2 regions of the Paenibacillus rhizolycopersici genome follow, and region 2 is predicted to be linked to the other one. Evidence: a T-box and tRNA genes for the amino acid it is inferred to sense, from the RefSeq annotation. Region 2 holds a T-box; the other holds one or more tRNA genes.

Region 1 (4,424 bases), on a different contig from region 2:
TCACCTCCGATGAAACGGCGGCGGCGGAGAAACATCTGGAATGGCTCGGGATTCGCCCCTATTTCTCCGTATGTGTTGGCGCGGATCGGGTGAACTGGGGGAAGCCTTTTCCGGACATGGTGGAGTTAGCTTGCCGTGAACTTGGTGTGGAGGCGGCTCGGGTAGCCGTCATTGGCGATACGGACGGCGATATGCAGATGGCTCGCTCCGCCGGGGCGGCTGCGGCCATCGCCTTGGATGAGGGTCATACGTCGGGGAAGGAGGGCTTCCCGTCGGCGGATGTCGTGATGACCAGTTATCGCGAGCTCCGGCTCGGGGAAGTTCGGTAATTCCGGAAAGGTGGAAGAAGAAATGGGTTGGTTATTCCTGGCTCTAGCCATCGTGCTGGAGTTGTCCGGCACGGTATCGATGAAGCTGTCGGATAGCTTTACCCGGTTGGTTCCCTCGGTACTGATGTTTCTTTTTTACGGGGCCAGTTTTACCTGCTTGAATTTTGCGCTGGGGTATATGAAGGTGAGCACCGTTTACGCGGTTTGGTCGGGAATCGGGATCGTGTTGATCTCTGTCGCGGGCGGAATTCTGTTTCAGGAGAAATTGTCGGTACCCTCGATCTTGTGGATCGGGGTGATCGTTCTCGGCGTCATCGGGTTGAATTTGAGCGGCGAGGGAGGTTAAAGAAATGGTGGATCGAAATGAGTTGCAGGTAGGGAAAGGTCAGCGGGACGAAGGGATTCTGCTAACTTTTCAGGTGATCACCGATACGCATGTCCGGACAGATGGGCAGCATACGCATAATGTTAACCTGGAACAGGCTTTACGGGATATCGCGGAAAATGGTGCCGGAAGCGCCGGAATCATGCATGCGGGAGACGTGACCGATCATGGATTCCCGGAGGAGTATGAAGCCTGGAACCGAATCTGGGAGCAGTTTGGTGGGACATTACCTCCGCTGTATGTGACGATGGGCAACCACGATGTCGCGTTGGGGAACTGGGAGGCGCGTTTGGGGCAGTTTTTGCGCGGTACCGGCACGGAGGGCATCTATCATGATCATTGGATTGACGGCTATCATTTCGTCTTCCTCGGAACGGAGGAGGGGCTGGAGTTATTTAGCTCCTTATCAGAAAAGCAGCTGGCCTGGTTGGACGATAAGCTGGGGGAGAGCGCTGCGGCGGACCGTCCAGTATTTGTATTCCTGCATCAGCCGCTAATGAACACGGTGGCCGGCTCTTATGAAGCACAACGCTGGTATGGCGTCGTGCAGGACGCCGAACTACTTGCCGTACTCGCCCGTTATCCGCAGGCGATCCTGTTCACGGGGCATACCCATTGGGAGTTGGATGCACCTAACACTTCTTTTGGCGTTCGAGGCGAAGGGCCGGCGATGTTCAATGCCGCTTCGGTTGCTTACCTGTGGACCGATGAAGACGAACACAAGGATGGCAGCCAAGGCTTCTACGTAGAGGTTTACCGCGACCATGTCCTCGTGCGTGGCCGGGACTTTACCCGCGGCGAATGGGTGGAGGCGGCGCAGTTTCGGGTGGATTACCCGCGAGGCTAGTAGAAGATCGGTCCGACGTGGAGACGAGCAGGACACTTTAATGGGAACGCGTGCCAGTTTTGGCGCGCGTTTTTGGCGTGCGGTGCAATGGCGAGCTAGAGCGATGCAACAAGCAACAAGCAACGCGCAACGAGCAGCGAGCCCGTTTGCTGTTTGCTGGTAGCGGTGCTGTGCTAACGGACACCAGAGCCGCTATTTGGGTTCTGATGTTGCCCTCCCCATTCTAACGGACCTCAGAGACCTTATTTGGGTGAATGGAGGTGAAATGATCGCCTAAAGGGTCAAATAAGGTCGCACCAGTCCGTTAGCCCGGGAAATCACCGGGAAATAAGCAAATAAGGTCCCTACGGTCCGTTAGAAGTTTGGGAGCAACGAAACGACTGGGACTTTGGAGATACCTGGATTAGGTCGAGGGGGTTGAAGAGCCGTGGAGTCGTTAGCCCTTTTGTTCTGACTATATAGGAAGCCCCCCCCCCCGCAATTCCACCGCTAAGCGGTAAAGGGGCGGTAAGTTATGGGCGAGTCATTATCCGCGACCACCCAACGCATAGAGCGAAGTTGCTCGCCGCATAATACGACTTACAGGAGGTGTATTGTGAGTTGAACAAGAAGAATGATGCGAAGCACAGCTCCAAGCAAGTAAAAAAGAAATTAGGGGATCCAAATCTGAATGCGGAATTTGCTGATGCAGATACCTCGAAAAAGACGAAGCAATAGAATGAGTATAAGACCACCAGGGCATAAGCCTCAGTGGTCTTTTTTCATATGTATCGAGGGGGAGTATAAGGATTGCCCACTTGTGGTTGCTGGTGATCCAGAGCGCCGATCAGGGAATATCTTGGCCGTCTGCCCGCTGGCTACAATCATATGGGGTCACGACGACGGAGACGCTCCCAAAAGAAACTCTTTGGACTATGAAATTCGTATCATAGGCCAATTCAGACCTAAGAAATAAAAATCCCCTGAAGCCTTACGCTTCAAGGGATTTTTGTGATGATCTGCAGTGGGCTCGAACCACTGACCCCCACCCTGTCAAGATGGTGCTCTCCCAGCTGAGCTAGCAGATCAAAATTATAGTGAAGACAAAATTTATCTTATCAGGCAGCAGGGTTCTTGTCAATACTTCCTTGAAGTATAAGGGGCCGGGACCCTGCCAACAATGGAGGAGGAGCGTAATTCCGGTCAGGATACGTATGACGTCAGAAACGCACCAAGCTTGGAAAGGAAGATGTTCAGATGCATCAAACCCACCGTAATCCCCATGACCACCATCATAACCCGTCACGACCCAACGGGACGAAACGGCCCTGGCCCCTATGGGTAGCCGTGGCGGGAGCCGTCCTCCTGCTGGCCTTAACCAGCGCTTGCCGTCTGGCACCCGACACGGAGACGATGAACCGGCAGGCTCGCGCCTTTCCCTGGCCGTTTGGGCCTTCGGTATCGGATGGCGTTTATTCACCGACGATTGTGGAGGACGTTTATTCTACGGAATAACAAGCTTTATTCCTCGTCCCACTTGCGGGAATAGCCTTTCTTCGTCACATAAAACATGGAGACGATCAACAAAACCGCGATCAGCACCGCAGCGGTTATCGTTATGCCCATGACCATAACCCTTATGCCAGCTCCTTTCAGCCGATATCCATTTAGAATAACTATACATGAAAATGATTTTTTTGTATAATGATGCAGTTTAAACAAACCAATGGACAAGGAATGCTGGGAGGGGAACGAAGTGTCGGCTGCAACAATCATTCACGTAGATAACGAGGAACAACTTCAAAGATGCCTGGACATCCGTAAAGAGGTGTTCGTCGAGGAACAGAAGGTCCCCATCGATTTGGAGATTGACGAATACGACAAGATCGATCCAGATGTGCATCATGTGCTGATCGAAATGGAAGGAGCCTATGCCGCGACGGGCAGGCTGATTTACTATAAAGACAATGCGGCCAAAATGCAGCGGATCGCCGTACGCCAAGAATTTCGCTCAAAGGGCGTGGGCAAAATCCTGCTGCTTGCCTTGGAGGAGCTGGCTCGGGAGCTGGGCCTCACAAAATCGGTCCTGGACGCACAGTGCCATGCCGAAGGGTTTTATGCCAAACTTGGTTATGAGACGATCTCGACCGAGCCCTTCGATGATGCCGGGATTCCACACGTCCGGATGGTCAAACCGTTGAAATCGTAATCATAATCATAGGTTTTGAGGTTTCGGGGCAAGCTAGGTCTAACTTGAATGAAGAGGAGATGAGCTAGCCGATGGCCCTGAATACCAGAGAAACGTTTATTGCCGTGCGAAAGAACGGAGACGGGGATTTGGAGGCGTTTAAAACGTCCAGCGGACGCGTGCTTGATTACCAGCAAGCCCTGCAGGAAGTTAAGGCCGGTGCGATCGCCGGCGTCAACGTGTTTAAGGGGCGGGACGGAGAAATGTATATCCGTGGCGATGCCGACGGAGACCCGTCCAATAACCTCGACAACTTGCCTGGTTTCGAATAACGTTGTTCCTAACCATAAACGAATGAACCCTGCGGGCGTAAATGCCCGCAGGGTTGTTTTCGTTACAGCGTATATACTTCATGTTGACGGAGGAACTCCATCTCCCCGATAGCCCCGAGGAACGTCTCCATTTCATCCCCATAATGCATCAGCAGGGTTTGGCTCTGAATTTCGGAAGGCAGAGTTAACAATTCTTCCAATGTCGTATGAACTTCGCCCCGCCCGGTTAACTGGACTTCATGCAGGATTCGTTGGCAGCCACGTTCGCGCACCAGCTTCTCGAGGAGCTCCGGCTGAAACGTTTTGTCCGCACTGTAAAAGATCTCGTCGTTGAAATAAAGCGAATAGCTCGGTTTACCCGGGA
Region 2 (4,424 bases):
GCTAATATCAATATCGGCATACTTCACGCCTTCCAGGTTCATCAAAGCGAAACGTGAAGCGTTCCAAATTTTGTTGGCGAAATTGCGAGCTTGCTCAACCCGTTCCCAGCGGAAGCGCAAATCCTGCCCCGGCGTATTGCTGGTAGACAGCATATAGCGCATCGCGTCCGTGCCGTATTTCTCGATGACCTCGAGCGGGTCAACGCCATTCCCCAGCGACTTGGACATTTTGCGTCCTTCGCTGTCGCGGACAAGGCCGTGCATCAGCACGTCTTTAAACGGCATTTCGCCGGTAAACTCCAGGGACTGGAAGATCATCCGGGCTACCCAGAAATAAATGATATCGTATCCCGTCACGAGCACGTCCGTCGGGAAGTACCGTTTGAATTCCTCGTTATTCTCATCCGGCCAACCCAGCGTAGAGAACGGCCAGAGGGCCGAGCTGAACCAGGTGTCGAGCACGTCTTCATCCTGTTTCAGATCATCACGCCCCAGCTTGGCGCGCGCTTCTTCCTCGCTGCGGGCAACAACCATCTCTCCGGTTGCCTCACAATACCAGGCCGGAATGCGATGGCCCCACCAGAGTTGGCGGGAAATACACCAATCACGTACGTTTTCGATCCAGTGCAAGTAGGTCTTCTCAAAACGGTCCGGCACGAAATTAACGCCTTTCCCGGATTGTTGCGCTTCGATCGCCGCTTCAGCGAGTGGCTTCATTTTGACGAACCACTGGGTGGACAAATACGGTTCAACAACCGCACCGGTCCGCTCGCTATGGCCGACCTGATGCAGGTGATCCTCGATTTTGATCAGAACGCCCATCTCCTGCAAATCCTTGACGATTTGCTTACGGCAATCGCTGCGGTCCAACCCTTGATATTTACCGGCTTCACCGTTCATCGTGCCGGTTTCATCCATGACGTTGATCTGCGGCAAATTATGGCGCAAACCTACTTCAAAGTCGTTCGGGTCATGCGCTGGAGTGATTTTCACAGCGCCGCTGCCGAATTCCTTCTCGACATATTCGTCAGCGATAATCGGTATTTCACGGTTAACGATCGGCAGACGTAACGTTTTGCCGACCAAATGACGGTACCGTTCATCCTCCGGATGAACAGCGACGGCGGTATCGCCCAGCATCGTTTCGGGACGCGTCGTCGCCACCGTGATATGGCCGCTCCCGTCGCTCAGCGGGTACTGAAGATGGTAGAGATGCCCATTGACTTCTTTGTATTCAACCTCGATATCGGAGAGGGCCGTGCGTGCTGCCGGATCCCAGTTGATAATATATTTCCCGCGGTAAATCAAGCCCTTCTCGTAGAGCTTAACGAAAACCTCGCGAACCGCTTGAGAAAGTCCCTCGTCCAACGTAAAACGCTCACGCGAGTAATCGAGGGAGAAGCCCATTTTAGCCCATTGCTCATGAATGGTGGCAGCATATTGGTCCTTCCACTCCCACACCTTCTCCAGGAACTTCTCACGGCCCAAGTCATACCGCGTTACGCCTTGCTCGCGTAGCTTCTGCTCCACCTTCGTTTGGGTCGCAATCCCCGCATGGTCAGAGCCAGGCAGCCACAACGCATCGTAACCTTGCATCCGCTTCGTGCGCGTCATAATGTCCTGCAATGTAAAATCGAGCGCATGCCCGATATGCAGCATCCCCGTTACGTTTGGCGGCGGGATCACGATCGTATACGGCTTGGCATCCGGCCGTTGTCCCGCTTTAAAGAACCCGCTCTCCAGCCAATAATGGTACCACTTTTGTTCCGCCGCTTTCGGATCGTACGTCGTCGGCATTTCTGCCGACAAGGCTTGTTGATCTTGATTTTCTGTCATCCTATTCAACCTCCGTTACAAATAAGCATAGCCTTGGCGATCCCAAGATAGTCGTCTGTTGTCGGCTTTGCGCCTTTATTCTTGATGTCTAAGAAAAACAAAAAAAGCCTTTCGTCTCAAAGGACGAAAGGCTTTACTTTCGCGGTACCACCTTTGTTTCGCACATCGGCATCCGGCCCTTCCGGAATCCGGCCCATGACATGCGACACTCATGCAGATAACGGCTGCTACCGGTCCGTTCTAACCATCGTAAAACGGCTCAAACGAACAACTCCCGGGCGACTTCGGCGAGCTACATGTCCTGCGGAAACTCTCAGCCGTGGGTTCCGCTCTCTGAAGGGTATGCTGCCTACTCTTCCCGTTCCAAGTCTTTGACATAGATCTTATTGATTGAATCTATATTATCATAACTTGGAAAGGAACGGGAGTCAATCATCCGCCTTTTTTCGCTGTCTAGTCTTAAGGAATGTACAAGATTTGCCCCTCATTGACCTGGTGCTCAGCGAGTCGGTTATACAACTGCAACTCCCGCGAGCTCAAGTGGTAGCGCTGAGCGATATCGTCTAGCGTTTCCTCGCGCTGCACGATGACCAGCCGTACTTTGCGGAAAGGAGTTTGATCTTCGTTGCTGATAAACAGGTTCTTCCACCGCAGTTCTTCGCCTTCTCCCTGTTCACTGCCGGCAATCGGAAGATCCGAAGCGTCCTCCAGTGCTTCCCGAGCTACCCTCGAGGATGAAGAGATCAACTTCGTTAACCCAAAACCTTCTCTTCCGCTCTCGTCAGCACTCTTTTTGGACCCAAGCGCGATCTTCATTTCTTTCTTCTCTTCCGGCTGATAATCCGCCTCGACCGCCGCTTCAGACTCATCGGCAACCTCACTTACCGCCTCGTTTGGGGTTGCAGGGACTTCCTCGCCTGTTTCGTACGCAACCCCAGAATCCGCAGCTTCCGCTTCTACGGACTCACTGGCACGTTCGGTCGCCTGGAAATCGTCCGTCGGGCGAACCTCATCCTTAAACCATATGTTGGCGTCCGATTCCTCCGCGTGATCCGCAAAGGCCTCCGCAGCGGAGCCAAAGTTCGCAACGGATTCCTTGTCCGCCCAAGGGTCGGACTCCTGAAATGCCGAAACGTCCTCGGTCCAGGAAAGAACCTCCTGCGGCTCGTCCGCACTTCGTTTTTGTGCATTCAGCACATCATCTGGAAACGCCTGCCACGAAGCAAATTGAGGTACATGCGGAACCTGTGAGTCTTGTTGCTCCAACTCGAACTCCAGTTCCGGTTCCGTTTCCGGCTCTTGCTCTTTGTCCGCATCCTCTCTTGCTAACGAATTCCAGGAGAACACCGGATCTTGACGCACCTCATCCGCTAGCAATGGCGCTGGGCTTAGTGCATCCCGTTCCGATTCCGGCTCCGTTTCGAGAGCCTCCAACTCTGCCGTGCCCGTATCCAAATCTGATACCAATTCCTCGCCTCGGATGGCGGGTACAACATGAGCCGTGGTAAATTCTCGATCCTTCCAGGCATCTTGTTCGGATAACAAGGAGGAGGTTTCAACTCCTTGAAGCGACAATACGCCCGTAATGTTCAAACTCCGCGAACTGAGTAGGTCAACATCGAAATTTTCAATTTCGACCGTGATATCCTCTAACCGGTTGACCCGACTTAGCGGTATCGTAATTTCTACGGGAATATAATGCGCAAGCTCCCGTGTCTCCCCTTCTCCCCGGTACAACCCCGACAACAGCAAATGGCCGCGCAGCGCGGCATACTCTTCCCCGGGAATCACCTGGATTTTCGGATAGAGCTCGATCTCCTCCAACTCTTCAATGCCGATCACATCTTCAGAAAGATGTATGCGCTCGTAAATATCAAACCTGAGACCATAGGATTGATCAGCCAACACGTTACCTCCCTTCAGCATATCCAAACGTGATTTAAAATCGATGAATCATGATCCAAATCATCCTCGTTTAATCTATATGCTTCAAAAAGGAGTGCATGCCAGCTTTTTGCCCACGCGCTAGACAAAGCCTTGCTGTTCAAGGGCGCTCATAAGCTAAAGCGATCTCGCAGACGGTTCATCGCCGGGGGCCATGGATCCTCAAGCTCCACGGCTTCTCCGGAGAGGGGATGCGGGAACGAAAGTCGCTCCCCATGCAGCGCCTGATGAGACAGCCACTTCGTATTGCCGCCATACAGCGCGTCACCTACGAGCGGATGTCCGGCTGCACTCAGATGGACGCGAATTTGATGCGTCCGCCCCGTCTCCAAAGTGAGCCGTACCAGACTTGCGTCGTGTTTCGGATAAACTTCCAGCCTCTCCAAGTGGGTTACAGCCGCTTTGCCGCCAGGAGAAACCCGGCGCCGCTGGTTATGATGCCGGTCCCGGCCGATCGGCTGGTCGATGACTTTGAGCTCAGGGCTGACGATCCCCTGTACGAACGCAATATAGGTACGGTCGATAGCCTTGCGACTCATCGCTTCGTCCAACTTCAAATGGGCATATTCATTTTTGGCAAATAACACGGGTCCTGACGTATCTTCATCAAGCCGGTGAATATGCGCAGCGGCGATCGGCTCGCC

The links. The T-box of region 2 lies ahead of IM700_RS16735 (valine--tRNA ligase). A T-box ahead of a tRNA ligase gene usually reads a tRNA of that ligase, here a tRNA-Val.
Region 1: it has a tRNA-Val gene. The T-box ahead of IM700_RS16735 (valine--tRNA ligase) is inferred to sense a tRNA for this amino acid. The anticodon was not compared.

The regions. Positions count from the first base shown of each region.
Region 1 is NZ_JADCNN020000036.1:5,565-9,988, forward strand. It holds gene IM700_RS22210 (HAD family hydrolase) at 1-329, shown strand, start outside; gene IM700_RS22215 (DMT family transporter) at 352-675, shown strand; gene IM700_RS22220 (metallophosphoesterase family protein) at 680-1,561, shown strand; tRNA gene IM700_RS22225 (tRNA-Val) at 2,556-2,628, opposite strand; gene IM700_RS22230 (hypothetical protein) at 2,798-3,055, shown strand; gene IM700_RS22235 (GNAT family N-acetyltransferase) at 3,267-3,749, shown strand; gene IM700_RS22240 (DUF3892 domain-containing protein) at 3,821-4,060, shown strand; gene IM700_RS22245 (MBL fold metallo-hydrolase) at 4,123-4,424, opposite strand, start outside.
Region 2 is NZ_JADCNN020000017.1:27,310-31,733, forward strand. It holds gene IM700_RS16735 (valine--tRNA ligase) at 1-1,836, opposite strand, end outside; T-box leader at 1,953-2,211, opposite strand; gene IM700_RS16740 (LysM peptidoglycan-binding domain-containing protein) at 2,296-3,741, opposite strand; gene IM700_RS16745 (RluA family pseudouridine synthase) at 3,891-4,424, opposite strand, start outside.